Regions from separate parts of the Psychrobacter sp. ASPA161_9 genome, predicted to be linked through region 3. Evidence: predicted binding sites of a transcription regulator. Region 3 holds the regulator's gene; each other region holds the start of a gene.

Region 1 (10,761 bases), on a different contig from region 3:
CCGACTTCGCGGCTAAAGACTTTGGCCAAATCACCAGTACCACCAGCAATATCGAGTACATGCTGACCAGCACGTACGCCAGACAAGCTAATGGCAAAGCGCTTCCAAAGACGATGAATACCAAAAGACATCAAATCGTTCATGATGTCGTATTTTTTGGCAACCGAAGTGAACACGTCAGCCACGCGCGCTTGTTTTTCAGCTTTATTAACAGTTTTATAACCGAAGTGAGTCTCTTCTGCACCATCGGTATCAGGCGTATGTGGGTTATTAATATCATCACGTTGGTTAAAGGCAGCTTGCTTTGCCGCTTGTGTATTTGAGGACTGCGCTGAAGTTTTACTCATTTCATTATTGTTTGGCATAGTAGTTTGCTGACCTTGCGGCGTTCCTGTCGGTAAATCTTGTACTTGCGTGAAGTCGCTATTATTGGTATTTGCTGTGACTGTACTATTTGATACTGAATTATTAATCGATGTATTGTGAGTAGGGTTCTGGCGAGCTTGAGCCTTCGAGCTAATGTTTTTAGTATGAGCAATACTATCTTTGACTAATTTATCTTGGATATGGCCGTTTGTAGTGAACTTGTGATTGGTCTTTTTTAAGGTGTCGGTCATAGAATTATCCTGTGGCTTATTTTTATGTCTATTTGGTAGTGACAATTATTTAATAATAATTATTATCTTTCCAAATGTAAAAGCATTTTGCTAGCACTTAAATGATCAATAGTTATTGACCAATATTGTGCGCGCAAAATGCCCAATTCAGTGCCTATTTTAGCCTATGATACAGCAAATACGTCAACGTTGCCGTCACTATCAGTATTGTGAACTTGATCGATAATTTTCAGTTCGCGCTCGCAGAATGGTTCAATAAAACTAGCCACACTTTTGAGAGGTTTCATCGCTGTAAAACCTGCATCGATAAAGTCGTATAACGGCTGATAGCCACGACTATATGCCGTGCCTTTAGCAAAAGAAAAAGCCTTACGTAACATAAATGAGTTGAGATATTTGTCGGTACGGTAACAGACTTCTTTAAGATTGTTAATCTGAACACGGCGTTCATCTGCTTCATTAACAGCGCGGTAAGCTTTAAGCATATTCTCTTCATTGACTGGTAGATCTTGCTCTATCAACCATTGCGCCAAGTGCATATCCAGTTCAATCGCTAAAATAGCTGCCTGTACCGCCATAGTACCAGTCTCTAAGACGGACTCTTTGGCAAGTCGCTCAAGCTTTTTCGCTTTTGGAAGAATACGCTCTAGTTGTTTGGCCAATAGCTTAAACTCCTCACCTCCATATAATTTAGTGAGAAAATAGCTTGCCATTGGCTTGTTGTTTGGCTGCTCAAATAGCTCTGAATGGGTGCGTTGAATACGCGCACGTTGCCATGCTTGTACGTCATTAAGCTTAGCATGTAATGCTTCATCATCGTGATAAGGTAATGCCCAATAACGCGTTAAATGCTGTTGTAATTCAGATAAAGCAGACATAGCAATCCGTCCTGTATAGGTAAATGTGTATTTTTTAAATGGAAATGGCTTTTATTTTAAAGTTATAAATAGTCGTAAATAGCATCGCTAACGTAATATATTACCTTAAAAGAAATTAACGCAGAATACAAATGTCAAACTGTTACATAGCACTGTTATTTCCTGCTCAAACGGATGCTATTATTATTAAACAGTAATAATTAATAAAAGCGCTTATAAAAATAAAATGGAATTAAAATATGTCTAATAATAAACAAGACCCTGTTCAGCATAAAGAGCAATCTAAAGATCAGAAGCTAAAAGCAGTAAACAATCAAATGAGCAAGCAAGTGATAGATCAGCGTTTGACTCTCAATCCATTGAGTCAGTTTTTGATGGATAAGGATGGGCTTAGGTTGGCATTGGTGACTGCACAATACGCCTTGCGAGCGACCCGACAACAAACGCCGCCAACCGTCAATAAACCAACTGGATTGCTGGTGCTCGTCAATGGGATGGAGCAGGCAGGCAAGGGCACTGCCGTCAAGCAATTGCGACAATGGGTCGATCCGCGATTATTAAAAGTTGAAGCAACGATTGGTCACCCGCCTCTCAAATACCAACCTATTTGGCAAGCTCATACAAAGGCCATGCCGCGTCATGGTGATGTCATGGTTTATTTTGGCAACTGGTATGCTGACCTGCTATATAACGTGATGCATATGGCAACCGTAGCCATTCAGGATGAGGATATTAAAAAATCAACGCGTAATAAAAGTAAACATTCCAAAGATAAGTGCTCTAAGCATAAAGCTATTAACTACAATGATTCAGATAAACATCAAATGCTACCTATTGCTAAATGGCAAGATTATTTGCAGCAGCAGCTGATTAAGTTGCAGATATTTGAGCGTGATCTAGCGGCGAACCAAACCAAGATACTTAAATGCTGGTTTCATGTTGATGTGGATACCTTGCAGGCACGTCTAAAGGATAAAGAGGCCGACCCACAGTTTTTATATCAAATTGATTGGAGTGATACCGAGATATTAGCGCAGTTTAATCATGTTGCAGCTGCGTTATTAAGGCAACAAGATGACTGGGTAATTATTGATGGTAGTGATAAGTCGCAGGCCGCTACTGAATTTTGTCATGAAGTATTGCAAGCTATGCAGATGGCGCTTGCGAGTAGCGTGCCTGCAGATGATGACAAGACTGACGAAATTACCGATGGAATGGCTGATAAACCCACTAATGCTAACGAAAACAACACTAATAACATTAATAACAACAGCGAAAATAGCGATAACAGCAATCAGAACTTTGCATCTAAAAACCCTGAATCTAGGAACTTTGTACCTGTCAAGATACCTGAGAAGCTTATAGATATTGATGATCCAGATGTGGATAAGTCAGACTATAATAAGCAACTTTTGAAGAAGCAGGCCAAGCTTGCAGAGTTACTACGTGCACGCGAGGGTCGTCATGTGGTATTTGCCTTTGAAGGAATGGATGCTGCTGGCAAGGGCGGCGCTATCAAAAGGCTGGTTGCACCACTCGATCCACGTGAGTACCAAGTTTATAATATTGGCGCACCGATGTTATATGAGTTGCAGCACCCATATTTGTGGCGATTTTGGACGAGTCTGCCAAATGAGCAGACTGATCGTATAAGCCGTATCGCTATCTTTGATCGTACTTGGTATGGACGAGTATTGGTGGAGCGTGTCGAGGCGTTAACAGACGAGGCAGTTTGGCAGCGAGCCTATAATGAAATTAATCGTTTTGAAGCAGACCTAACAGTAGCAGGAACGATTGTTATAAAGTACTGGCTTGCTATAGATAAAGAAGAGCAGTTAAAACGTTTTGAAGATCGCCGCGAGACCCCGCATAAGCAATTTAAACTAACTGATGATGATTGGCGCAACCGTGATAAATGGTCAGACTATGTGCAGGCAGCGGCTGATATGCTGGCACGTACTAATACAATCGATACACCATGGTGCGTGATTGCAACTAATGAAAAGCGTCGTGCGCGTTTAGAGGTACTAGACCATGCTATTTCACAACTAAAATCCCGCTCATAGATATTACATTAAGTACGATAGTATTATTGCAAATCAATTGAAAAGTGATTGAGTTTAAAACATTTTGATATTAATACTTCATATGTTTTCTTTGACAATTCACTGTGAATATTGATAATAGGGCCAACAATAACTGAAGACTCTATATACTCTTATTTAGCCTAAGCAAAAATAAGGCATTATAAAGACAGCTGATGCAAATATCTTCGGTTACAAATCTTATAGTATCAGTATGCATTATGTTCAATTATTTAATATAATAGGCACGTGCTCGCAATGGCTGAATAAGCAATCTGCTAATTTCAGCGCAAAGTTATATTACAAATGGGTTATTAGCCTTATTTAATAGCAATAATTAAGTTGTTAAAATTGACAGTATCATGAACATAGCTATCATGAGTGAATATTTAAGCCGCAAGATGCTTTAATCAAATGATTTAGCGTTATACCTTGCGGCTTAGTAGTATGTTAGACGCTCTAATTTCTATCGCACGTTTATAACGTGAAAAAGTCAATATAATGACAAAAAATCGATAAAAATCTACAAGCCAATAAATTTCTAAAAAAGTACTTAAAGCAGTGCTTCAAAACAGTATTCAAAAGAACCATGTCGCGCATATGATGTTATGACTTTAATCCTCCTCTGACATAGATAGTGTTATGCGTTGCAATGTTATCAATCGCAAGTATTTTCAATCAGCTTACGCAAGGCGTATTAATTTATGGGTATTAGCAGCAGTTCTACAGAGCCGACCAAACCAGTTGGCAATATGAGAATCAATCTATTTTTTGCTATTTTACTGATTGCGATGACCAGCTATTTTTTATGGTGGGGATTCGATTACACCCTGCGTCAACAGACAACGCTATTCATTGTTGCGACGGCTTTTGGTGTCTTCATGGCATTCAATATCGGTGGTAATGATGTCGCCAACTCTTTTGGTACCTCAGTAGGTTCTGGCACCTTGACTATCCCGCAAGCGTTATGTGTGGCAGCGATATTTGAAGTGTCGGGGGCAGTACTTGCTGGTGGTGAAGTGACCGATACTATTCGAAGCGGAATTGTCGATTTAGATGGTCTGAGTGTCACGCCCAATCAGTTCATCTATGTCATGCTTTCAGCTTTGATTGCTGCTGCATTTTGGCTGTTGTTTGCTACGCGTAAAGGCTTACCAGTTTCAACGACGCACTCCATTATCGGTGGGGTTGTTGGTAGTTCCATTGTCCTTGGCATCACTCTGGGCGGTACTGAGATGGCGCTATCAACGGTAGATTGGGGAACCGTTGGAACTATTGCTATCTCTTGGGTATTGTCGCCGCTACTAGGTGGTGTTCTGTCCTACCTCCTATATGGACGGATTAAGAAAAACATCATTGAATATAATGATAAAACAGAGGCGCACATTGCGACACTCAAAGGCAACAAAAAAACCTTAAAGCAAAATCATAAAAAGTTTTTAGACGCTCTAACAGAATCAGAGCAACTCGCTTATACTTCAGCGATGTTACGTGACCAAGAAATCTACAAAGATGATGATTGTATCGTTGAAGAATTAGAAACCGATTATTATAAACGGCTTTATGAAATTGAAAACGAGCGCAGTAACCTTGACACGCTAAAAGCACTCAAACAATGGGTACCTATTATTGCCGCTGCAGGTGGCGCAGTAATGACTTCTCTAGTCGTCTTTAAAGGCTTGAAAAACGTCAATAACGGCTTGACGACCCTGCAGGGTTTTTTAATCATGGGGATGATAGCGGCGTTGGTGTGGCTCGCGACCTTTATCTATACCAAGAGTATCCGTGGTAAACATAAAGAAGACTTGACCAAAGCGACGTTTATTATGTTTAGCTGGATGCAGGTCTTTACCGCATCAGCCTTTGCATTTAGTCATGGTTCAAATGATATCGCTAACGCTGTCGGTCCATTTGCAGCGATCATGGATGTGATTCGTACTAATAGCATTTCCACAGAAGCTGCGGTACCACCTGCTGTGATGCTGACCTTTGGTGTGGCACTTATTGTTGGTCTTTGGTTCATTGGTAAAGAAGTTATCCAAACAGTGGGTACAAATTTGGCAAAAATGCATCCTGCTTCTGGTTTCTCAGCTGAATTGGCTGCCGCTGCTGTAGTTATGGGTGCATCGACGATGGGTCTGCCAGTATCGAGCACCCATACCTTAGTAGGTGCGGTACTGGGTATTGGTATTGTTAATAGAGATACCAACTGGAAACTCATGAAGCCGATTGGTCTGGCTTGGATCGTTACTCTTCCTGCAGCGGCTTCAATGTCTGCAATCAGTTATATCGTATTGGTCAACATCTTTTAATGCTAAGGTTGTAAAGTTGGTAAATCAGACTTTATGAGTTAGGTAAACACAATAAAAAACGCTTATCCGTATTTTGCAGATAAGCGTTTTTTTGTATTCAAGTTAAAGCTGAGTATTTAGAGCGTGACATCAATTAGCCATTTTAAGCCTCACGATCTAGATGATCACATACCCTAGATTTAAGCAGTACCGAATTGCTGGCGTTTTTTGGCAAAGAAGCGATCTAAGCGCTCCATAGCGTCTTCTAAATCATGCAGGTTGGGCAAGAACACCACGCGGAAATGATCAGGTGCATCCCAGTTAAAGCCAGTACCTTGCACCATTAATACTTTTTCCTCTAGTAGCAGCTCCATCATAAACTGCATGTCATCCTCTATAGGATAAACGGCAGGATCCATCTTTGGAAAGCAGTAAAATGCGCCTTGAGGCATGGTGCAAGAAATGCCTTTGATAGCATTAAGACGTGAAACAGCCATTTCGCGTTGCTTATGTAAACGTCCTTTTTCTGAAGTTAATTCTTTCATACTTTGATAGCCACCCATCGCGGTCTGAATTGCATACTGTCCTGTGACGTTTGAGCATAGGCGCATGGACGCAAGCATGTCCAAGCCTTCAATAAAATCGCTGGCATGTTGTTTTTTACCAGAAACCATCATCCAGCCAGCGCGAAAGCCTGCAATCCGATGCGATTTAGATAGTCCGTTATACGATAAAATAAGAACCTCATCAGACAAGGTGCTCATTGGCGTATGCACCATGTCGTCATAAAGCACGCGATCATAAATCTCATCTGCCATAATGACCAAGTCATGCTCAATGGCAACTTCAATGATTTGTTTGAGGACTTCATCTGAATAAAGCGCACCCGTAGGGTTATTAGGATTGATGACGACAATGCCTTTGGTCTTGCTAGTAATCTTTGATTTGATATCTTCAATATCAGGATGCCAGTTGTCTTCTTCATTACAGCGATAATGCACTGCTGTACCGCCAGCGAGATTGGTTGCTGCTGTCCATAATGGATAATCTGGCATCGGAATCAAAACCTCATCACCATCATTCATCAACGCCTGCATAGTCATGACGATCAGCTCAGAAACGCCATTACCTAAATAGACATCACGCACGTCTACGGCAGATAGCAGGCCTTTTGATTGGTAATATTGCAGTACAGCTTTACGTGCCGAAAAAATACCTTGCGAGTCTGAATATCCAGTGGCTTCAGGCAAGTTCATTGCTACATCACGCAGGATTTCATGTGGTGCGCTAAGTCCGAAGGGAGCAGGGTTACCAATGTTTAGTTTTAAAATACGCTGACCTTCTGCTTCCATCTTAGTCGCTGTTTGTAGCAATGGTCCACGGATGTCGTAGCAAACGTTTTGTAATTTAGTAGATTTTTTTAGTGATGTCATAGTATTACTACCTGTAGTTATTTTATTTTTTGAGTCTGCTTGCTGGTCTGTTGATTGTATTGCGCTGTTAGCTTGCTTACTGACAGTTTTTTCTTGTGAATTATAAGATGGCTGATGACTGGCTTGAGTATCTAATAGGCTAGCTGGTCTATCGTTGTTAATGGTGTCTTGATTCTTGTCGTCATTCTTTAGGTCGCCACGAAGTAAGTAACCTTCGCTACATCCCAAGATACGTGCGAGAGTTGGCAGTTTGGATGAGACGATACCGTTAGTGCCACGCTCCCAATTGGAGATCGCGCCGCGACTAACTTTTGCACCAGCTTCAGTCATCGCTTGAGCCAATTGCTCAGCAGTAAGACCCTTATCTCGACGCAACTGTACTAAACGTTCGGCTTGTGTCAGCTTGTCCTTAGTATCACTCATAATCGTCCCAGCCTTCTATTTTGTTAGAGCTGTTTTAATGACTCTAATTAGGTGTTTTTAATAAATTAAGATTTTAATTGGTATGGAATTATATTTTCACTGTGTCTATTGCAAGATATTATTGCATTATTTACATGGATGCAAGTTTTTTAACAATTGATAATGCAAGTTATTCTTGCATTAAGTTAAGTGAGAATGTAATGGTAGTTTCAATAAGATTATAAATATCATCATAGCTAACATAGAAATTAGTAATCTGCATTAAATAAACTGGAAATGACACAGGTTCTAATCGTCACATAGGGTTGTTATATTCTTTATAATCATGATGTTATTAAAGTTTTAACTAGCTTATTAGTGTTTACCTCACAGCTCGCATTTCTACGTGTAGATTTGGTAAATGTAGAGAAGGATTTATTGTGTAATCATGGTGAATTGCTATATCTTATTTATTTACTATGCTGAGTACTACACACATACATACATTAACAAATACGGGCAGCGGGTTTTAGATACTTGCCTTGAATAACTGGCTTATAACCAACAGATAAAGAACGTTAGATTAGTCTCTTAAAGTGTTCGCAATAGTACTTTATTAACAGACTAGATAATGATTGGCAGACTAGATAATAAATACTCAAATTAAGGATAAACCATGCAAGACAATCAACTTAGCAAAGAAGAGATCAGCCAGTTAACTGAAGCTGACTGGAAAGAACGCCTGAGCGCCGATGAATATCACGTAATGCGCGAGAAGGGTACAGAACGTCCATTTACTGGCGTTTACAATGATACTGAGGATAAAGGTATCTATCGTTGTAAAGGCTGCGGTGCTAATTTGTTTGACTCTGCGAGCAAGTTTGATGCTAGCTGCGGTTGGCCAAGTTTCGATCAAGGGATCGATAACAGTGCTATTGAAGAGCATGTTGATAATTCATTGGGCATGACTCGTACAGAAGTCACATGTAGCAACTGCGGTGCACATTTAGGTCACGTATTCCCAGATGGGCCAAGTGAAACGACAGGCATGCGCTATTGCATCAACTCAGTTGCTATCGATTTGGACGAAGCAGACAAGTAGAATAAGTACTGTTAAGACGACTACATTTTGCACCATTCAAGTAAGTGATTAAAACAAGGATAGCTGATGAGCACTATTTATGATTTTACGGCTGAGCGTGTAGATGGTACGCAGCAAGCGTTTTCTGACTACCAAGATAAAGTGTTGCTACTGGTCAATACTGCTAGCAAGTGTGGCTTTACGCCTCAGTTCGAGGGTCTAGAAGCACTTTACCAGCAGTATAAAGATCAGGGGCTAATGATCATCGGTTTTCCTTGTAATCAATTTGGTAGTCAAGATCCAGGCACTAATGACGAAATTGGTGCGTTCTGTCAAAAGAACTATGGCGTGACCTTTCCTATGATGGCCAAGATAGATGTCAATGGTGACCATGCTCATCCTATCTTTGAATGGCTAAAAGAGCAAAAGGGTGGGGTACTCACAGATGGTATCAAATGGAACTTTACTAAGTTTTTAATCGGTCATAATGGACAGGTAATCGATCGCTATGCACCAACGACCAAGCCTGAATCAATGAAAGCTGATATCGAGCATGCATTAGTAGCCGCTAAATAGTCTGAATAACTAAAATAGCTTCATATTTGTAAAAATATAAAGCCAATTAAAACAATTGCTTGTCGAATTATTAAGTGATAATGCAAAAAATATGGAATAAAAGGTCAAATACTATTTGACAGCCAGTTGTAAATCTATATAATACACACCCACAGCAAGGGGCTTTAATTAATAAGTTCTGAGTTGTAGAAATTGTCGTTAAGATATTTCGATATTAACTAGAGCGTGACTACTTTAGTTAATAAAAGCTTTAGAAAATTCTATTTAAAGAATTTTCTCTTGTAGTAAGATATAGGAAACGAGTTTTATAGAATTTTCAGATACGAAAATTCTCTTGCGCTCGGATGAAGCAGTGCTTCATTTATTCCTCGCTCAGGGTGATTAGCTCAGTTGGTAGAGCGTCTGCCTTACACGCAGAATGTCGGCGGTTCGAATCCGTCATCACCCACCACTTATTAGCAAGTGGACCTGTAGAAAGGTTAGATGCTAAAACGACCTAAGCAGCGGTAGTTCAGTTGGTTAGAATACCGGCCTGTCACGCCGGGGGTCGCGGGTTCGAGTCCCGTCCGCTGCGCCATATTTAAAACGAATTTAGACTCTCGAGTTTATCCAAGTTTTGCCCCAAGTATTCATTTACTTGGGGTTTTTTTGTGCTTGATTACTTTGTATAAAATATTGATTTATAAGATTATTTTTTTTATAACTTAATACTTGTCAAAAACTTCTCTCTTGTTATATTCAGTATGTTTTCTCAAAAATGATTTTGTTGTTTTTTATCTTATTAGAGGATTATATTGGCAGATTATGTGATAAAAGATGGTGAAATATTGATATGTATTTATTAACTAAATGTTTTTAGTTATAGCTTATATCGAAAAATTCAGCTTGCGTCGTCTTTGCAAGAAGGTTACTGTTATAGATAATTTATGTATGCCGTTGCTAATTTTCATCTAAATATATCCATATATGCGGATATATTTATCAGATTGTAATAATTGTTCCTCATGCGTCTGACAAAAGTATTTTAGTCAACTGAGCTTATAATAATAATTTTAAATCCAGTGTCGGATTTATTCGGCAGTGAACCAATGATCCATGCTTTTGCAATGTGTAAAAAAACAATTGTACTAAACATCTAAATGGAGAAATTGAAATGATTGAGAATAACAAACCTACCTCAGACAAGAAGTATCCCAAATCCACAGAATATAAAGGACGGAAAATTAAGTTTTCTGATCTGCCAAGCTCTGACCTACCAAGCTCTGACCTAAAGGACAAGGCGGCACTTGAAGTCGAGAAACACATCGATAAAAGCCAAAAGCACTTACGGAAATTAAAGGTTGAAATCGATGACAAAGCATTTGAAGTCGTAGAGTTAAATGAAGGGATATTTGAGTCC
Region 2 (10,761 bases), on a different contig from region 3:
TGCTTAGCTTTTCATAGAGACGCACACCAAAGGCGACATTGTCATAGATGGACATTGGGAACGGGGTTGGCTTCTGAAAGACCATACCGACCTGCGCGCGTAGCAAGTTGACATCGACGTCTTTACCTAAGATGTTTTTGCCATCAAGATTGATATTGCCTTCTGCACGCATGCCTGGGTATAAGTCATACATACGATTGAAAGTACGTAACAGGGTCGATTTTCCGCAACCTGAGGGGCCGATAAAGGCAGTCACTTTTTTATCAGGAATGTCGATATTGATGTTTTTTAGTGCCTGAAAATCACCATAATAAAAACTCAAATCTCGAATCTGCATTTTAGCTGCAGGCATGTTTTTAGGAATATCATGCAGTGTTTGCTTATTTAAGTTTGACGCATCTGGTTGCTGCATTTGCGCTGCTGTCGACATCGGTCTATTTAATAGATTGCCTTTTGGCGTATTAAAGTTGTTAGTATTAGTTGTTGTACGGATTTTGCTTATGACGTTATTCATAATTTATCCAACCTAGCTTAATGAATATAAATTTAAGTAAATGCTATATGTAAGGTGATTTGGCGGCAGGCTTTATTTACTCTGACTGCTATTTGGTTTGACCTCGACTGCCAATGAATCTTGCTAAGACATTTAATACCAATACCGAAGCAGTAATAAGCAGTGCCGCTGCCCATGCGAGTGCATGCCAATTGTCATAAGGGCTCATAGCAAACTGATAGATGGTATTAGGCAAGTTAGCAATTGGCTGGCTCATATCGGTACTAAAGTATTGATTATTCAATGCCGTAAATAGTAACGGCGCAGTCTCACCGGTGATTCTGGCAAAGGCCAACAATACGCCTGTGGTAAGTCCCGCTCGAGCCGCTTTAATAGTGACTTGCGTTACCATCTTCCACTTCGGTGTACCCAGTGCATAAGCAGCTTCACGAATATTATTGGGCACTAAATTAAGCATGTTTTCAGTCGTACGCACGACTACAGGAATGACAATTAGTGCCAATGCCAGTGCACCGGCCCAACCAGAAAAGCTTTGGCCTTTTACCATCAAGGCGTAAATAAAGAGACCAATGACAATCGATGGTGCGGAGAGCAAAATATCGTTTAAGAAGCGCGTCACTTTGCCAAGCATGCTGCCCTGAGAAAACTCAGACAAATAAATCCCTGTCATCAAACCAATAGGCGCGCCGATAAACAATCCTGAAAACGCCAACATGACTGAACCGACAATGGCGTTGCGTAAACCGCCTGCACTCATAGGAGGTGGGGTGTCGGCGGTAAAAATAGGCATTTGCACCATGCCTTGGAAACCTTCAACGAAGAGCGTAAATAAAATCCAAAACAACCAAAATAAGCCAAAAAACATCGCTGACATCGCGAAGCCTAAACCAAGCTTGTTGGCCCAGCGCCGTTTGTTATAAAGGCGCTTGTTATAACGACCTTCAAAACTGTTTTTAATAGGTAAGCCATTATTGATTGCGTCGATTGCGCTGTTTGCATTAGTCGCGTTGTTAGAAGGCATAGAACTTGTTTCCCATATTTTTATCAATACCAATAACCATCGAAATTTACCGAGGAAATCGAACTGCTATCGATTGCCTGCTTTTTGATCCATGCGCATAAGCATGAGTTTAGCCAAAGACAGCACAATGAAAGTGATGACAAATAGGATTAAGCCTAAATGTAATAACGACGCCAGATGTAGCTCACTAGAGGCTTCTGCAAATTCATTGGCAAGGGCTGAGGTAATGGTAACCCCAGAAGTAAATAGACTGGGACTGATATTAAAGGCGTTGCCGATGAGGAATGTCACGGCCATGGTCTCGCCAAGGGCACGACCCAGTCCTAAGATGACACCACCAACGACACCAGCTTTGGTATAGGGCAAGATAATCTTAAACATGACTTCCCATGTCGTCGCACCCATGCCATAAGCCGATTCTTTTAATAAATCCGGTACCACGGAAAAGACATCACGCATGGTGGCCGCGATAAAAGGAATAATCATGATGGCAAGTACGAGTGAAGCGGTAAACATGCCGAGTCCCATTGGCGCACCCGTAAATAGCTTACCGATGATAGGCAGTGGACCGACGTGTTCAATAAACCACGGCTGAATGTGATCGCCAAAAAAAGGCGCAAATACAAACAAACCCCACATACCGTAAATGATAGAGGGGATACCTGCCAGTAGCTCAATAGCGATACCGAGGGGCTTTTTTAAGAAGTTTGGGCACATCTCAGTCAAAAATATCGCGATACCAAAGCTGACTGGCACGGCAATTAAAATAGCGATAAACGAAGTGACCAGCGTGCCATATATAGGCGCTAACGCACCGTACTCATTGGCAACCGTATCCCAGTTATTACTGGTATAAAAGCCGAGACCAAATGTTTGAATACTTGGCCAAGCTCCAATGATTAAAGAGACTAAAATGCCGCCCAATGATAAGAGAACGAGGATGGCAAAAGCCTTAGTTGCATTGACGAATAGCGCGTCGTAACGTTTTTGTTTAGCCAGTTGGGACCTTAGGTCATTCATAAGTGTCTCAGCATTAAATAGGGTTAAATCAAAAGATTCAAAAAAATTAATCAGGTCTTATCACAGCAAACTAAATCTTATTAAGTAGCGCTATCGATATGCATTGTCGGCTCTACTTATAAATTTACTGTGATAAAACCTCTTAAACAACTACCGGAGAATAATTGTTTAAGAGGGTAATTCGAGAATCATTACCGGGTTTTTAAAAACTATTGAGCTGGTTTGTAGACGGGTTGACCATCGCTGCCTTTGACTTCATTCCACTGCGCTTTAAAGAGCGCAACGGCGGTATCAGAGAAAGGAACATAATCAAGCGCCATGGCACTATCATCGCCTTGAGTGTAAGCCCAATCGAAGAAGTTCAACACGCCAGCCACTTGCTGCGGATTCTCTGGCTGCTTATGCACTAAGATAAAGGTCGCCGCTGCGATTGGCCATGCTTGCTCAGTCTCAGAGTTGGTGATGACTTTATAAAAGCCTGCTTGCTGTGACCAGTCGATATCACCTGCTGCTGCAAAGGTCTCAGCAGATGGCTGCACGAAGTTGCCAGCCGCATTTTTCAATGCAGCATGTGACATATTATTTTGCTTGGCGTAAGCGTACTCAACGTAGCCGATAGAGTTTTTCATACGATTGACGTAACTTGATACGCCCTCGTTACCTTTACCACCTGCGCCCGTGGCAGAGGTTGGCCACTTGACGGTTTTATCAACACCGACGCTATCTTTCCAGTCAGTTGAAACTTTGGCCAGATAATCCGTAAAGTTAAACGTTGTGCCTGAACCGTCCGAGCGGAACACGGTAGTAATGGCGGCATCAGGAAGCGTTAAGTCTGGATTCATGGCTTTAATTGCTGGGTCATTCCAGTTGCTGATCTTACCCAGATAGATATCTGCTAACGTTGTGCCGTCCAATTTTAACTGGCCTGGCTCTATGCCATCGATGTTTACAATCGGTACTACGCCACCGATAACGGTCGGAAACTGAATAAGTCCTGCTGCATCCAACTCTTCAGGTGTCATCGGTGCATCAGAAGCGCCAAAGTCTACCGTTTTTGATTGAATTTGTTTGATGCCGCCTGAGGAGCCGATTGATTGGTAATTCACTTGACCACCAGTCGCGGCATTGTAGTCATAAGACCATTTAGCATAAATAGGTTGCGGGAACGAAGCACCTGCACCAGTGATGTTCATGGCGATGTTTTCAGCAGATTTAAAATCGGTCGCTGACGAGGAGGTTGTTTTGTTAGTTGTTTCTGTGCTGGTTACGGCGCTACTGCTATCAGTAGCTGACTCTGCGGTGTCGGTTGATTTATTACAAGCTGTGAGTATTAAAGTGCAACTAACGGCGACTGCTAATAACGAATAACGCATGTAAGACTCCTAAAGTTTGACAACAGTGCAAAATGTACTTCCTGTGAGATGTGTCGTAGTTTGCCAAGCTTTGATGACAGTTTGATGACAATAAGAAATTTATCTTATTAGCAGTGAAATTTTAGATTGGTCGTTATAAGTTAATGACTATATAAAATGACTATATAAAAGGTTGAATTAAAATAGTTGTAAGTTGGAGTTTTAGTTCAGTAAGCGCAGATGAGAAAGAGGCAGATTTGCTTGAGCGTTAACACTTCTTGCCCATCTACTACAAAAAAACAATATCGTAAGCTGGGCGAAGCATATTAATGTATAGCTTGTTTTTTTCTATATTAATTATGATGTTAGGCTGTATTTAATATCTGACAGTAGCTTGACAGTTGACCAAATAACGGATTATTTGAGTCAATTTTCTTGATATTAATAAGCGAATTTGTCTCCGTTGATAGGAGACTGTAAAGAAATAGGAAGTTGCCAATAAAAAGTTACTAAGGATTTATAAGCTAAGAACAATTAAGGAAAAATAACCTCAATACTTTTTAAGATTTTAATAATTAACAGAACGTTAATTAATATTGAATAGATGGATGAATAGCAATATCTCATCTGGAAACTATCATCATCCGCCAGCGAGAAGCCAGCATGTCTACTTTGACGTTAACGATTAATAAGCAGGATTATCAGCTTGATAATCTCGATCCGCGCACGACATTGCTCGATGTCTGCCGCCAACATCTACAAATCACTGGACCCAAAAAAGGCTGTGACCACGGTCAATGTGGCGCCTGTACCATCCTCATTAACGGTGAGCGCGTGAATTCATGTTTGACGCTAGCGGTCATGCACGATGGCGATGAGATTACGACGATTGAGGGTATTGGATTGCCTGAGTCGTTATCTGAGTTGCAGCAAGCTTTTAAAGATCATGACGCTTTCCAGTGTGGTTACTGTACCCCTGGGCAGATTTGTTCAGCGACGGCACTGATAGAAGAGGTCAAACAAAACTGGCCAAGCCACGTTACTATTGACCTGCAAAATCCTGATGGGCTGTTAGTACAAGAAATCGCTGAGCGTATGAGTGGCAACATTTGTCGCTGTTCCGCTTATCCCAATATTATTAAAGCCATCTCTCAAGTATTAGAGCGCCAAGTAGCCGACAAATCTACAACGTCTGTAAGTAATTCAGTACAAGGCTCAGAAGTAACTGGTATTTGGTCGCCGCCGCCAAGTGAGGCGCAGCTAGGTAACAAGTCGTCGAATAATAAGACTGCCAATAGCACATCAGGAGGCCGCTCATGAAACGCTTTGAATATATTCGTGCCCTTGAACCGCAGCAAGCGGTTATGTTTGCTACTCCTAAAGAAGCCTCATTTATCGCAGGCGGTACCAACCTCTTAGATTTAATGAAGCTAGAGATTGAAACGCCAACTAAATTAGTTGATGTAACGCGCTTAGAATTACAACAGATAGAAACGACTGATAACGGCGGATTGCGTATCGGTACGCTGGTCAGCAATAGTGATTTAGCTGCCCATCCTGATGTCATTGCAAGTTATCCGGTATTGTCTCGCGCCATATTGGCAGGGGCGACTGGACAGCTACGCAATAAAGCCACGACTGGCGGTAACTTTTTACAGCGTACTCGTTGCTATTATTTTTATCAGACGGACAGCGCCTGTAACAAGCGTAATCCGGGCTCAGGTTGCCCCGCTATTGAGGGTGAAAATCGCACTCTAGCTATCTTAGGTACGAGCGACGCTTGTATTGCTCAGCATCCATCGGATATGGCTGTGGCGATGCGTTTGCTAGATGCCACCATTGAAACGGTAAAAGCTGACGGCTCAACTCGTAAGATTGAGGTCAAAGATTTTTATTGTTTGCCAAAAGATACGCCGCATATCGAAAACGTTTTAGAGTCAGGCGAGCTTATTACTCATGTGGTTCTGCCAGCGCCTATCAAGGGTATGCACACTTATGACAAAGTGCGTGACCGTGCCTCTTACGCGTTTGCCTTAGTATCTTGTGCAGCAGTAATAGACGTTGATGATAGCGGTAATTTGGCAACCGTGCGCTTAGCATTCGGCGGTATCGGTACTAAGCCATGGCGCAATGAGGCAGTCGAAGCATTATTGACTGACACTGATGGCAATGATGATGTTATTACGCAGGCGGCGGATTTATTATTAAAAGATGCCAAGGGTAGTGGTCAAAACGATTTCAAGATACCACTGATACGTCGCTTATTGAAACAAGTTATTCAGCGCGCATTAGCGGGCAAGGGAGCATAATCATGTCATTATTGGACTCAGTACTTCCAGCAGAATCGACCAAAAAAATGACCATGGATAAGCCTGTCGAAACCTTATTTGACAAAACGGCAAGCAAACTGGTTGGTAAACCCATTAATCGCGTTGATGGCTCATTAAAGGTCAGTGGTCAAGCGCCTTATTCAGCAGAGATTCATCTAGAAAACCAAGTCTATGGCGTCTTGGTTGGGGCAACTATTGCTAAGGGCACAGTAGATAGTATCGACAGTAGCTCTATAGAGGATATTCCCGGGATTATCAAAGTGGTGACTGATCCTGAGCATTTTTTACGTAATTCACAGCAAGGCGGTGCAAAAAAAGCACCCAAGCAAGGCGCGAGCGAGATTTTCTACCATGGTCAGCCGATAGCGGTGGTGATTGCCGAAACCTTTGAGGCGGCAACAGAAGGCGCAAATGCTATCAAAGTGACCTATAAAGACGAAACTGACAAAGCTGCTGTCGACTTTACCAAAGAGCTGCCCAATGCTCATGATGTTAATGAAAAAGAAGGTTCAGATAAAAACTCTGAACAAGGCGATCCAGAACAAGGATTGGCTGATGCTGCGGTAACTGTTGATCGCGTGTATCATACCCCAAGCCAAAACAGTGCCGCTATGGAGCCACATGTGACATTGGCATATTGGGAAGATGACAAGCTCATTATGTACACATCTAACCAGATGATAGCGTCTTGCAAACAGCAAGTCATGGATGCCTTGGATTTAAAGAAAGATCAAGTGCAATTGATTGCTTATTATGTCGGTGGCGGTTTTGGCAGCAAACTGGGCATCGCTCCAGAGTCAATTGCGGCAGCGATTGCAGCAAAAGAGCTTGGTCGTCCAGTGCTGATTACTATGACTCGCCCACAGGTAATGGAAGCAACGGTAAGGCGCTCAAACACCCGTCAGCGTATCGCTATTGGCTGCGATGAAAACGGTCTTATCAATACCATGATTCACGATACGGTGACTAGTAATTTACCTGAAGAAGGGTTTTTTGAGCCAACAGCATTGTCTACCCAGTATTTATATCGTGGTGAGAACCGCCGAGTAAACTACCAACAAGTAGATATGAACCAAGTATTATCAGGCTCGATGCGTGCGCCGGGCGAGGCTGTTGGTATGATTGCGGTTGAATGTGCCATGGACGAGCTGGCCTCGCAGTTGGATATTGATCCTATTGAGCTGCGCCGCCGTAATGAACCTAAAAATGACCCCAGTCAGGACATTCCGTTCTCATCGCGTAAGCTCATTGCCTGCATGGAACAAGGCGCTGAGCAGTTTGGTTGGGAGCAACGTAATGCCAAACCTGCCAGTCAGCTAGAGGGCGATTGGTGGATAGGCACAGGTATGGCAGCATCTGCTCGTGGTAACCAATTACAGCCTTCTGAAGCTCGGGCCACCTTGCAGGTAGATAGCTCAAAAGAGCTTGGTGTGAAAGCCATTATTGAAACTGACATGACTGACATTGGTACCGGCTCTTATACGGTATTCTCCCAAGTCGCTGCGGATCTATTGGGGCTGCCTATTGATCATATTGAAATGAAGTTGGGCGATAGTGATTTACCGGCTGCATCAGGATCGGGTGGTAGTTGGGGTGCTGCTAGTGCAGGTAGTAGCGTCTATCTAGCCTGTGAGCAACTGCGTGAGATGATTGCAGATAAGGTAGGTCTTTATCCTGATACCATCCAGTTAGACAGTGGCCAAATCAAGCAAACAGGCGAGCATGAGCCTAGCGTGACAGAAGTTGCTCTCGAAGCTGCGCTCGAAATGGGTAAGGAAAAAGCTACAGGTTTGGCTAAAAAAGTACCGGGCTTGACGGATAAGCTTTCTGGACTAACAGAGAAGGCAACGGACTTAGCAGATAAAGTGGCTGAAAAAACTGGCTTACCAATTTCAAAAGCTAAGCCGGAAGAATATGATTTTGACAATTCTCAATCTTATGCGTTGGCAGATATCATCGCTAAATACGAAGATCAAAAAGTCAGTGCCAAAGGTCAAATCAAACCCGGTAAAAATGGTAAGAAATACCGCCAATCCTCGTATGGTGCCAACTTCGCTGAAGTTGCTGTACATAGAGTCACTGGTGAGATTCGCGTCAAACGTATGACTGGTGCATTCGCAGCAGGGCGTATCTTAAACCATAAAACGGCTACCTCGCAGTGCTATGGCGGTATGATATTCGGTATTGGTTCTGCCTTGATGGAAGAGGTCATCCATGACAAGCGTGACGGTCGCCTATGCAACCATGACCTTGCTGAATACCATGTTCCTGTCAATGCCGATGTACCGCAGCTCGATGTTATTTTGGTAGAAGAAGACGATCCCTATACCAACCCTATGCATATTAAAGGGATTGGTGAAACAGCAATTTCCGGTGCGGCTTCTGCCATTGCGAATGCTATTTATAATGCAGTTGGCGTCAGAGTTTATGACTTTCCGATTACGCTTGATAAACTGCTCGCTGAGATGCCAGAGTAATTTTAAATACGAGTGTCGTTTTAATAGAAGTTTTTGCATTAAAGAAACCCGCTTAATTAGCGGGTTTTTACAACCTAACTGTTTATAACATAAGCAAGTTATAACATAAGCAAAACAAGAGGCGTTATGAATCAAATCGCTGACATTCTTAAGCTGGCACGCGAGGCTCAGCAACAAAGCGTTGATGCTGTACTGGCAACGGTGGTTCGTACTGAAGGTTCAGCATATCGTCGTGCTGGCGCTATGATGCTTATATGCGCAGATGGACGCTCGGTCGGAATGATAAGTGGTGGCTGCCTTGAGCCGCATATTATCAAACGTGCTTTTTGGCTTACTCGTAATGGCGCTAACGTGCAAGTTTATCAAACGGGCGATGATATTGAATACACTGAAAATGGCGAAGCAAAGGAAGCTGCTAAAGAAGAGACGTCCAGAGACGATTTTTTAAATGTTGATTTCCATGATGAGCCAGACCTTGATTTAGACGAGTTAAGTTTTGGATTGGGCTGTAATGGGCGGGTGCATGTATTATTTGAGCGCTTAGCAACTGCGACGCCGTTGTTAGATATCATTAGTCAGGTTCGACATACTCAGCAGCCCATCACGATAGCCACATTAATTCGTTCTACTAATCGCCAAAATTCAAATTCTGAACTGCAAATCGGTATGCGCATTAATCTGGATGATTATACCGAGTCAGGACAAATTACGACTATAGGCGCTAATGGCATTGGCACTAATTGTATTGATACTAATAGCAGCTTAAATCAAGCTGGGTTTGATGTTTCAAATACTCTTATCAATACGGTTGAAAATTTAGCACAGTATGAGCTTGGTGATAAAAATGCCGAATACGTCGTTGTGAAGAATGATGACCATGATGACAACGCTAATTTAGCGACAGAGTGGTTGATACAACGACTAGAGCCACAAATCCGTCTGCTGATTTGCGGGGCAGGTAATGATGTCATGCCGCTGGTCACCATGGCAAAATTGCAAGATTGGCATGTAACCGTCGTGGACAGTCGTGCACAATATGCTACGCGCCTGCGTTTTCCGCAAGCAGATGAAGTGATGACGCTATCGTTAGAAAATACTGAAACCTTACTCAAACTTAGCGATAATGCTGCCGTCGCTTTGATGTCGCATAGCCTTAGCCAAGATCGCGCTCGCCTTGCTGTATTACTAGCGCATGCCAATCATTGTAAGTACCTTGGGCAATTGGGGCCGCGCTATCGTACCGAGCGTCTGATTGAAGAAATCAGTGCTACTAACGTCAATCATGCGAAGTTATCTGCTGGCATAAGTAAATTACATTATCCTATTGGCTATAAATTAGGTGGCGATGGGCCTGAAGTGCTAGCACTGGGTATCATGGCAGAGATAAATGCGGTCATGCATGAACAAACGCCACTAGCTAAATGTGTAGATTTAGCAAATAGTGATATAGCTACAATGAGTCACGCATGATGACTCAAAACCATGCCGTTATTATTTTGGCAAGTGGTCTTAGTCAGCGTTTGGGTCAAGCGAAGCAACTCCTCAGCAAAGATGGCGAGCCATTAATCCGCTATATGACCAAGCTTGCATTAGCGACCCAGCCGCAAGCCATTATTATTGTCATTCCTGATGATAGTCCATCAATAGTCAGTGCGATTACCGAGTTAGCTACTCAGCATGCCATTGTTAACACGGTAATGAATCCAATACCCAAAATGGGTATGGCGCATAGTTTATATCTGGGTATTAAAGCGTTAAATCGTTTGGATAGTGCCGATAGCTGCGATAGCTTATTAATCAATCGAGTATTAATCATGGGCGTTGATCAAATTTTACTCGATGAGGAGCATTTGCTAACCTTGCTAGCAGGTACACAGACGGTGGTTGCAAGTGGCTATAGTAGTTTGGAAAATTGGAGCAACTGGCAGGATTTAGATGAGAAAGCTGTTATTGATAAGAAAAATGCTATTGATGAGACAACCGCTACTGAAACCCTTAAAAAGGATATCGTTGGACTGCCTTTAGCAATTGATTATAAGCTACTAAG
Region 3 (10,761 bases):
CAGAAAACAGCCTACCCAGTCCGCTACCAGAACAGCATCTAACTGATACATGGGGCGCTGCACGTAGCCAAGGCCGTACGCATGAAGGTATTGATATTTTTGCACCGCGAGGCACGCCAATACAGGCAACGACGCAAGGTATTGTCAGAAAAGTTGGTGAAAATAATTTAGGTGGGAAAGTAGTCGTCATCGTAGGTCCTGGCGGCGCAGGACATTATTATGCGCATTTAGAAGATTATGCCGACATCTCACCTAATGACTGGGTTGATGCTGGCGATATCATTGGCTATGTCGGCGACAGTGGCAATGCAAAAGGCACACCGCCACATGTGCATTACGGTATTTATATCAATGGTAGCGCAGTTAACCCCTACCCATTTTTGCAAAAAGATTAGCGCGCATAGGTGTGTAAAACTGGCCAATACTAACGGCTGCTTACACATGGTAGAGATCGACTGTAGTATCAGTCCGTAGGCGCTGACCGAACATGGGCAGCTGGGAATACTGCACTAAAAGTCGAGCCTTTGCCTTCCATCGACTCAATTTGCAAGTTGGCATCATATTGATACAAGACGTGTTTCACAATCGCTAGTCCCAACCCGGTCCCGCCTGTGGCACGACTGCGACCACTATCAATGCGATAGAAGCGCTCCGTCAAGCGCGTAATATGCTGCGGCGCTATACCAATGCCATTATCTTCGACGGCGAAGCGGCAGCCGTCTGAGGTTCTAGTCCAGCTAATGGCTATATTGCCACCTTTTGGCGTGTACTTAATGGCGTTAATCACCAAGTTAGATAAGGCACTATTTAAGTACATCTCTGACCCATACAATCCATCATAGGTGTCTATCTGCAGGTGAATGCTATGATTATATTCTTGGTTATAGGCCTGCGCGTCATCATAGATATGAGTCAGTAGCTTGGTCATATCGATATAATTCAGCTCATGGGTTTCTTCGATTTCGATTCGAGAGAGCAGCAATAAGTCATTAACAATTCTATTCATCCGTGCAGTCTGCTGGGTCATCAGCTCAAAACCGCGCCGCCACTGCGATGGCATGTCGGGCTGATCTGAAAAGTTTTCGAGATAGCCCATGAGCACTGTTAGTGGTGTTCTGAGCTCATGCGAGACATTTGCCACAAAATCGCGGCGCATCTCCTCTAAATGATGCAAGCGAGTCACATCATAAATAATCAATAACTTCTCGTCACCAAAAGGCGTGAGCTCACATTTCAAATAACGCTTAGGGTCTCGCCATGACGCCATATGAACCCCATCGTTAGGTGTGGTCATCGTCTGATAGTACTGACGAAATTCAGGTACGGTAATGAAGTCAAAAATGCTCTTGCCCTGATCGGCTGCTTGCAGTAATAGCAAATCCTCTGCGGCCTGATTCCACCACTCCAGACTATCATCATCATTCAGCAAAATTACTGCATCTTGTAGTGCCCGTAGTGAGCTTCTGATTTTCTTAAGTTGACCCATTACTTCTTGCTGAGCAACTTGCTCTTGCTTTCCCTTTTCTTGCTTACTTTGTTGCTCGTTTTCCGTAGGCGTTATCATATAATTCATTATCCTTACCACTATCTACTGCGTTATGATTCACGTGCCGTTTTTTAAAATGGTTATACTTTTTCAATGAGACTAGAGAACCGATAACCCGTACCACGAACGGTTTGAATTAAAGTATCGCAGTCGTGGGGCTTCAATAATTTACGTAAACGCCTGATGTGTACATCAATGGTCCGATCTTCAATATAGACATTACCGCCCCAAACCTGATCTAGCAATTGTGTCCGCGTATAAGCACGCTCTGGATGGCTCATAAAAAACGCCAACAGCCTATATTCTGTTGGACCAATATCAACGACCTTATCGTTAGCCATAACGCGTTGGCCTTTGGGGTCTAGGCTCAGTTTACCTATTTCGATAGGCTTATCAGCACTCAGCGCACTACTACGACGCAATACCGCTTTAATTCTTGAGATTAATTCACGTGTTGAAAAGGGCTTGGTCATATAGTCATCAGCACCAGCATCAAGGCCATGAACCTTACTATCCTCTTCACTTTTGGCCGTCAACATAATGACCGGTATCTCAGCGAGCAATTCATCACTTTTGAGCATGCGACAAAAATCAATGCCGCTTTTATCTCCGGGTAACATCCAGTCTAATAAGATCAGCGCAGGACGATGATCCACCACTTGTTGATGCGCTTCTGAGACATCAGCTGCCTGCAAACTATCAAATCCGGCCATCTCCAATGTCATCACAACCATCTCACGAATCGCTGGTTCATCTTCGACAATCAAAATCTGCTCATTATACATACGACAACCTTATTATTAAGCATTGGTAAAAGCTATATGGTACGGAAATTTAGGGTGCAAAAAAGGCGATAAACATTCACTAATGTCTGCTTATTAAACGGATTAATTATGACAGTTTGATGACATTCGCGTTTTAAACTTCTAGGGCGTGTCCTCATTTTAAAAATGGTAATAAAAATGAGTACACGCTTTAATACCTTATACTATTTCTAATAAAAAGTTTAGCGGCCCATCATTGATACTTTCGACCTGCATATCAGCAGCAAACTCACCAGTTGCAATATCAGGATATTGGGTCTTAGCATAAGCGACTAATTGCTCAAACAGTACTTGTGCTGCATCAGGTGCCATCGCGCCGCCAAAATCAGGGCGACGGCCTTTGACTGTCTTCGCCATCAAAGTAAACTGCGGTACCAACAACAACTCGCCGCCTACCTGCTGCACGTTTAAATCTAGCTTGCCATACTTAGCTGGATCATCATGATTATCAAAAATACGATAAGTTAGGATTTTATCGATCATCCGCTTTGCATTCTGCAAGTTATCGTCATGCCCTAAGCCAATATATGCCACTATTCCGTGCTCAATTGAGCCTATACAACATTCATCAACTGTAACACTAGCACGATTTACCCGCTGAATAAGTGCTTTCATAGATTACCTCCTTAAACAATTATGGTCATACGATTGAGTGCTGACCATGATAAAATACAAACACTTCTTATTATTTTCCAGCTCTATCTTCTCATCTTAATTATTATTCTGGTAACCCGTTATGACTTTATTTACCACTATCCAGCAGTTTGTACCGCAGCAAAAGATCAGCAAAGTGGCCGGACGTTTAGCCGCCAGTCGTCATCCAATAGTTAAACGCGCCTTTATTCGTAGCTTTGCCAAAGCTTATAACGTAAAGCTGGATGAATATGAACGCCAGAGCCTCAACGCTTACGAAAGCTTTAATGACTTTTTTACCCGTGAGCTCAAAGACGATGCCCGTGCTATCGATACTACCGCGCATGGCATCGTAAGTCCTGCTGATGGCATAATTTCCCAGCTCGGTCAGATAGAAGACCACAAAATGCTACAGGCTAAGGGTCGATACTACGACATCGGACAGCTACTTGCCGATAGTGAAGATGGCAGCTATTTCGCTGATGGTAGCTTTGCTACTGTCTATCTAGCTCCTAGCAACTATCACCGCGTACACATGCCATTTGCGGGAACTTTGACTAAAACTCGCTATGTGCCTGGCACACTGTTTTCAGTCAATACTACCACTGCCGCCAATATTCCTGACTTGTTTGCGCGTAATGAGCGCTTGGTTTGTATGTTCGATACGGCATACGGTAAAGCAGCAGTTGTAATGGTCGGAGCCATGATTGTCGCCGGTATCGAGACCGTAGCGACAGGCAAAATTACGCGAACCGATGATATTCAAGAAGCTGATCATGACATGAAACTTGAAAAAGGTGATGAACTTGGCCGCTTTTATTTAGGTTCAACCGCTATTGTCATATTGCCCAAAGCTGCAAAAGCTGACTGGCAAGATAACATGATGGCTAATAGTTTGGTACAAATGGGTCAGCTGTTAGGTATGGCCAATACTGACAAATAAAATACCACTAAAAAACCCAGTCAGTAGCAAGTATTTATTGCTATTGACTGGGTTTTATTTTTCTTATAGATTTACTGTGCTTTCCGAGAACGTCATACTAAAGTTATCGTCTACGTTAATAACGAAAGTGCTTAGTAATAGGATAAGCAAAAAGGATATTCTCTTCTTGAGTACCGCTTCCGATGTTATGAATAATTAGCGGCGTACCATCGGCGGCCTTCTTATCTGAGACGATACCAATATGCGGCAAATTGCCGTCTGGTAGTCGCCATGTCACAATGTCTCCTGCCAAAAAACTGTCTTTATCAGTGATAGATAGTGATTTACCATGATTATCAAAAAACACTTCGAGGTTGGTCACACGGCGATGATCAATATTCTTATCTGGTGATTTTAGGCCCCAAGTCTTTGGATATTCCGACCAACTTGACTTCATGTCGTGATTAACTAGCTGCTGTAAATCTATATTTTGTAAACGATAAGCGCGCACAATTACATCGGTACTTATGCCCGTATCCATTGGCACATCGCCGCGTGGAAAGTCCATTTGACGATAGGCAGGATCATAGCTAACTGTCACTCCGATCTGTTTTTTTGCATCCAGCGCCAGCTTATTTCCACTACTAATAGGGCTGGCAGCCATCACCGGCTGTATCATCATCAATGAGAATGCAACTGCTAAGAGAGGTTTTAAACCGTACTGCGTCACCCTATTCATTCGTTGTGCCTTATATTTATCTATTTTATGTTGAATAACATCTGATTAGGCAATTCATTATATAGCTCATTTAATAATAGTTATCTTTAATAATAATTAGCTACTTAATCAGATTACTAATGGTCTTAAAGGCCGGATCTTTACTAGTGCGACATAGCTCAAACAAGACAGTTTCAACAGTAGTAATGACCCCACCTGCGCGGCGAATACGCCGTATGGCTTGTTTTTTGTCGTACGGGAAGCGTGACCCTACAGCATCGCCAACGATTACTGGTTGCATGCCATTATCTAGTAAATCTAACGCCGTCTGCATGACACACACATGCGTCTCAACGCCAAATAGTAGAACGATACTACGATTTTGTTGTGCTAAATAATGCCATGAATCATCGTTGTCGCAAGCACTAAACGTAACTTTTTCAAAACTTTTAGCGTTATCACCTTCTAAAAGCTCAAAAATCTCAGGCAACGTATCACCGAGCCCTTTTTTATATTGCTCATTGAGCATAATAGGAATACCAAGAGCCTGTAGACCTTTAATTAATGTTGATATTTTTTTGACGATGTTCTCGTGATCGTAGATATGTGGCGTTAGACGCTCTTGTACATCAATAAGCATTGCTTGCGTGTTTTCGCGGGCAATGCGGTAGGTACGATCGGTAATCATAGTGGCCATGTTAGGTACACTCCTTGTACGCTTGCAGCAGGTCGCTGCAGACTAAATTGTTAGTTTATAATTATTAGATATACTCTTATTTAGTCATATTTCGTTCAATGCGTCAATGACCATCCTCTTTATTAACAACTTACGAACGTTGTGTCATAGAGGCTTCATTATTATTTACCAATAAAAAAGCCTCCAATCATCTGACTGGAGACTTCTTCTAAAATGCTGAAATCTTGCAAAGCTACTACAAGTTTAGAAAATTAAACACGCTCAATAATCGTAGCGATGCCTTGACCAAGACCGATACACATCGTCGCTAGACCAATTTCTGTATCAGACTGCTCCATGGCATTTAACAAGGTAACCGTGATACGAGCACCCGAACAGCCTAGTGGATGGCCTAGCGCAATTGCGCCACCGTTGATATTGACGATGTCTTGCTTGTCCGTCAAGTTCAAGGCTTTAAGGACTGACAAGCCTTGCGCTGCGAATGCTTCGTTTAGCTCGATGGTTTGCATATCATCGATGCTCATGCCAGCACGCTTAAGTGCTTTGTTCGTGGCAGGTACAGGACCGTAACCCATGATAGCCGCATCACAACCAGCGACTGCCATGCTACGAATACGAGCACGAGGTTTAAGACCTAGATCTTTGGCTTTTTGTGCGCTCATCACTAACATTGCTGACGCACCATCAGATAATGCAGATGAGGTAGCAGCAGTCACTGTACCGCCTTTAGGATCAAAAGCTGGACGTAGCTTTTGCATTTGCTCCATCGTTGCATCTGGGCGAATTACTTCATCAACGGTACATAGTTGCAGACGACCAGTCGCATCATGACCTTCGATACCGATGATTTCATTGTCAAAACGACCTTCAGTGGTCGCAGCCCATGCACGGCGATGAGATTCAAGACCAAAAGCATCTTGCTCTTCGCGGGTGATGTTGTTCATACGACCAAGCATTTCCGCAGTCAAGCCCATCATGTTTGAGGCTTTTGCATAATGCTTTGACGCTTCAGGGTTTAGATCAACACCATGCATCATACCTACGTGGCCCATGTGCTCAACACCACCGATGATGAAAACCTCACCTTGGTTGGTCATGATTTGAGCTGCAGCAGTGTGTAGCGCCTGCATAGAAGAACCACATAGACGGTTGACTGTTTGGCCGCCCGCTGTTTTTGGAATACCAGCCAGCAGACCGATGTTACGACCGATATTCAAACCTTGCTCTAGGGTTTGGTTGACACAGCCCCAAATGATGTCTTCAACGTCACGTGGGTCAAAGTCGTTACGCTCAACCAATGCACGTACTAGCTCAGCAGATATGCTATCAGCGCGGACGTGACGGAACATACCGTTTTTAGTTTTACCCATCGCTGAGCGTACGCCATCTACGATGACCACGTCTTTTGGACTTAAAGTTGTCATACTGTCTTCCTTTTCAATTTTTATTGTCAGTGTTGTCGATCCAATCTGGCTCTATACTCGTCAATCTCGCTACCAGTACGATGTGTATCTTGGTATGCAATCTGACTGTATTAAACTTTCATTGAACCGACTAAAACGGTACGTTTGCGGTCAAAGCTATCGATATAGCCATTGCTATCCGCTTCGCCAGCAAACGTACTGCACTTCATCCTAGTAATGACTGCCTATTACGCTGTTGCGTAAAAAGTTTCGCCTGCTTCTGCCATGTCGCGAATCTTTTGCGGGGCTTCATAGGCTTTGCCAAGGTATGCGTACTTTTCACACAGTGCCAAGTAGTTATCTAGACCCATTTGGTCGATATAACGGCAAGGACCACCGCGGAATGGCGGGAAACCAACGCCCATAATCATCGCCATATCCGCTTCAGATGGCGTGCTAACGATGTTGTCTTCTAGGCAGCGTACGGTCTCATTACAGAAAGCCAGCATGGTGCGGTCGATTATCGCTTGATCCTCAAACGTTTGCTTGTCGCTATCAGTCGTCGCTTTTAATAGCTCATAAGTCGCTTCGTCAGCCACTTTCTTTGGCTTACCACGCTTGTCTGTTTCATACTTATAGAAACCAACGCCGTTTTTCTGACCTAAACGCTCGTTCTCATATAAATGCTGAATCGCACCTTTATAATCAGGCTTCATGCGGTCAGGATACCCATCTGCCATGACTTCTGCACCATGGACACCAGTATCTAAACCGACGACGTCGATTAGGTAAGCAGGACCCATCGGCCAGCCAAATTTTTCCATAACTTTATCGACATGAACGAAGTCAGCGCCTTGCTTAAGTAATAAGTCAAATGCGCCGAAGTATGGGAACAATACACGGTTCACTAAGAAACCTGGGCAATCATTCACCACAACTGGCACTTTACCCATCTTAGAGGCTAAAGCAACAGTAGTAGAAATAGCTTCTTCTGAAGACTTTTCACCACGAATGACCTCGACCAATGGCATACGACTCACAGGGTTAAAGAAGTGCATACCGACGAAGTTTTCTGGACGCTCAAGTGCTTCCGCTAGGAAAGTAATAGAAATAGTCGAGGTGTTTGACGCTAGGATACAATCGTCTTTTACTAGGCCTTCTACTTCTTTTAGTACCGCACGCTTAACGTTTGGATTTTCTACTACCGCTTCGATAACGATGTCAGTTTCAGCAAAGTCACCATAGTTAAGCGTTGGACGGATACGGCTCAAGGTTTCACCCATTTTGGTTGGGGTCATTTTACCGCGATCAACCATCTTGCCTAGTAGCTTGCTGGCTTCGCCCATACCAAGATCTAATTGCTCAGACTTGATATCTTTCATAATAATTGGCAAGCCCTTGCTCGCTGCCTGATAAGCGATACCGCCGCCCATGATACCAGCGCCCAATACAGCCGCTTCATTGATGTCATGTGCTTGCTTGCTGTGCTGCTTCGCTAATTTTTTAACCAATTGATCATTTAAGAATAGACCAACTAAGCTTTCTGCTTGTGGCGTTTTCGCCGCTTTAGCAAAGTAAGTCGCTTCCACTTCAATTGCTTTATCACGTGGCAGATTTACATGCTTTTCAATCGCTTCAATAGCAAGCGCAGGCGCAGGATATTGCTTAGGATTGGCTTTGGCAAAGATCATACCTTTTGCACTGTTAAACGCCATCGCTTGCTCAAGCTGATTTAATTTAACAGGCACCAGTTTCTCTTCACGCTTCGCTTTCCAATCAAGCTCACCTGAGATACATTTTTTGACTAGGTCAATCGCCGCATCTTGCAAGTCATCAGCAGGTACTGTCGCATCAACTAGGCCTAATTTTAGTGCATCAAGCGCTTTTTTAGGTGCACCAGTTGCAATCAATTCAAGAGCATTATCGATACCAATCACACGTGTACTACGAACCGTACCACCAAAACCTGGGAAGATACCCAGTTGAGTTTCTGGTAAACCGATAATCGCTTTGTCACTCATGACGCGATATTCGCAAACTAAGGTCATCTCACAACCACCGCCAAGCGCCGCGCCATTGATAGCAGCTACTTTCGGGAACGGTAAGTCTTCAAAGCGATTAAAAGTATCATTAATACCAACGACCCACTCTTTAATCTCACTTTCTGGCTTCTTAAATGAGCCGACGAATTCAGTGATGTCAGCACCAGCGATAAAGACGCCTTTGCTTGAAGTGACGATTAAACCTTTGACGTCATCAGACTTTTCAAGTGCACTGACCGCTTCAGTAAACTGCTTATTGGTCTCAGCATCAAACTTATTCACGCTCTCATTTTCGGCGTTGTACTGCATATTGGCGATGCCATCCTCTAGCATTGTCACCGTGATGCGATTTCCTTGATATACCATTTCAAACTCCTTGCTATGTAATAAAAACTATTTGATAAAAATCAAATCATAAAAGCTACGTTTTAGAATTAAAATGAATAGCTCGTTGCTGTTAATAAAACGAGTAAAAATACTGTCAACTTGCAAGCTTGTAAACGAATAACTTGCTAAATTGAGCAGTGATGATGTCTTTATTATCCCGCGCTCACTGACATGGCGCATCGTTATTATCCTAATTTTTTGCTTCGATATAAGTCTAATGATAAATATATTCAATCAAACGTAAATTTAGACGCAGGTTTAATCCGTAGCAGGTTCATTCCCTAATAGTAACTTAACTACGGGGCTTTTGTACCATTAGACCATTTTGACGTCATTTAGTGTAGGGGATTATGCCCCCGACTGTCACAAGCTAATGCCAGACTCACAAGTCACTATTAAATTATTAGCTGGTGAACCGCTACCTAGTAAATCAATAGCTGACATTTTCCTTATGACAAGCCTGTTTTATATATCAGTCAGCTTATAGGTTATTCTTACAGTTAACATCATTAATCAACATTACAGTCAACACTTTATAAAAACACATTCAACCTACAAGTTAAATCACCAATACGTAACCAAAATAAAACAGCGCTTAGCGTGTACGTACAAGCCGTATCAGCTATCATGCTACACTAGCTTGTTATTCGTTTTTATTCACATCTTTTCTATTTCTATTCACATGGTGGTTGGTTGAGTTATGTCTGTTTCTTCTGCGCCTCGTTTTGTGCCTTTTACCAATTTTGAGCAATTCCATAGCACGTTGCGCGCGCAATTAGCGCAAGATATCGAAGTACTGTTTGCCTATGCAAGCTTACCAAATCCACTCAATGATGCTTGTCGCTATGTAATGACGGGGCAAGGCAAATTGGTGCGGCCTTTATTGGTAGCCAGTAGCTTTGTTAGCATCGATGCGAGTATTAGTACAGATATTGATATAAGTGTCATTGATATAAGTGTCGATGTAGACAACCCCTCATCTGACCCTACAAATCTGACAGACCACTTGATAAGTACTGATTTCGAGTCGTTGTTAGAAAACGACTCAGATTATGATATGTGCCGCCGTGCTGCATTGGCTGTAGAGCTGCTGCATACTTACTCACTGGTACATGACGATCTGCCATGCATGGACGATGATGAACTGCGCCGTGGTCAGCCGACTTGTCATATTGTGTTTGACGAAGCCACTGCTTTACTGGCTGGTGACGTGCTGCAAACACTCGCTTTTGAAGTGTTAACTGCCGAACTTCCAACCTTTGCACCTTTTGATTCAAACATCGCCAGCCAGCTATTAGCAGTATTTGCTCCGCGCGCTAGGCGCATGGTATCTGGTCAAATGCTTGATCTTAATGCTGAAGCCAGCGCTAATATTTTACAAGAAGATTTAGAGGCTATCCACCGTGACAAAACTGGCGCGTTAATTGAAGCCGCTATGCTGATGGGCGGAATTTGTGCTGGCGCGACCGCTCCACAGCGTATGGCATTACAAGAATGCGCGCAGCATATTGGTCTGGCTTTTCAAGTCCAAGATGATATCTTGGATGTCACCACAACCACTGACACTTTAGGCAAGCCTGCTGGTAGCG

The links. The regulator PhoB, encoded in region 3, activates phosphate uptake and scavenging genes when phosphate is short. The targets are predictions, from matches to a motif close to TGTCATNAANCTGTCATAA.
Region 1: the regulator PhoB is predicted to act here: its motif matches at 4,068-4,086, upstream of ACTQ9S_RS05870 (inorganic phosphate transporter).
Region 2: the regulator PhoB is predicted to act here: its motif matches at 4,000-4,018, upstream of pstS (phosphate ABC transporter substrate-binding protein PstS).

Annotation. Positions count from the first base shown of each region.
Region 1 covers NZ_JBEFNI010000003.1:307,329-318,089, reverse strand. Annotated here, with positions in the region: gene ubiE (bifunctional demethylmenaquinone methyltransferase/2-methoxy-6-polyprenyl-1,4-benzoquinol methylase UbiE) at 1-617, opposite strand, end outside; gene ACTQ9S_RS05880 (FFLEELY motif protein) at 782-1,495, opposite strand; gene ACTQ9S_RS05875 (ATPase) at 1,813-3,561, shown strand; gene ACTQ9S_RS05870 (inorganic phosphate transporter) at 4,284-5,891, shown strand; gene ACTQ9S_RS05865 (aminotransferase class I/II-fold pyridoxal phosphate-dependent enzyme) at 6,071-7,726, opposite strand; gene msrB (peptide-methionine (R)-S-oxide reductase MsrB) at 8,382-8,807, shown strand; gene ACTQ9S_RS05855 (glutathione peroxidase) at 8,874-9,362, shown strand; tRNA gene ACTQ9S_RS05850 (tRNA-Val) at 9,738-9,813, shown strand; tRNA gene ACTQ9S_RS05845 (tRNA-Asp) at 9,863-9,939, shown strand; gene ACTQ9S_RS05840 (hypothetical protein) at 10,516-10,761, shown strand, end outside.
Region 2 covers NZ_JBEFNI010000015.1:1,983-12,743, reverse strand. Annotated here, with positions in the region: gene pstB (phosphate ABC transporter ATP-binding protein PstB) at 1-352, opposite strand, end outside; gene pstA (phosphate ABC transporter permease PstA) at 603-1,535, opposite strand; gene pstC (phosphate ABC transporter permease subunit PstC) at 1,602-2,555, opposite strand; gene pstS (phosphate ABC transporter substrate-binding protein PstS) at 2,765-3,928, opposite strand; gene ACTQ9S_RS13475 (2Fe-2S iron-sulfur cluster-binding protein) at 4,571-5,227, shown strand; gene ACTQ9S_RS13470 (FAD binding domain-containing protein) at 5,224-6,216, shown strand; gene ACTQ9S_RS13465 (molybdopterin cofactor-binding domain-containing protein) at 6,219-8,714, shown strand; gene ACTQ9S_RS13460 (XdhC family protein) at 8,841-10,184, shown strand; gene ACTQ9S_RS13455 (NTP transferase domain-containing protein) at 10,181-10,761, shown strand, end outside.
Region 3 covers NZ_JBEFNI010000012.1:35,410-46,170, forward strand. Annotated here, with positions in the region: gene ACTQ9S_RS12795 (M23 family metallopeptidase) at 1-395, shown strand, start outside; gene phoR (phosphate regulon sensor histidine kinase PhoR) at 464-1,564, opposite strand; gene phoB (phosphate regulon transcriptional regulator PhoB) at 1,627-2,331, opposite strand; gene dtd (D-aminoacyl-tRNA deacylase) at 2,530-2,985, opposite strand; gene asd (archaetidylserine decarboxylase) at 3,107-3,946, shown strand; gene ACTQ9S_RS12820 (DUF1287 domain-containing protein) at 4,062-4,664, opposite strand; gene ACTQ9S_RS12825 (isochorismatase family protein) at 4,765-5,340, opposite strand; gene fadA (acetyl-CoA C-acyltransferase FadA) at 5,592-6,764, opposite strand; gene fadB (fatty acid oxidation complex subunit alpha FadB) at 6,992-9,151, opposite strand; gene ACTQ9S_RS12840 (polyprenyl synthetase family protein) at 9,873-10,761, shown strand, end outside.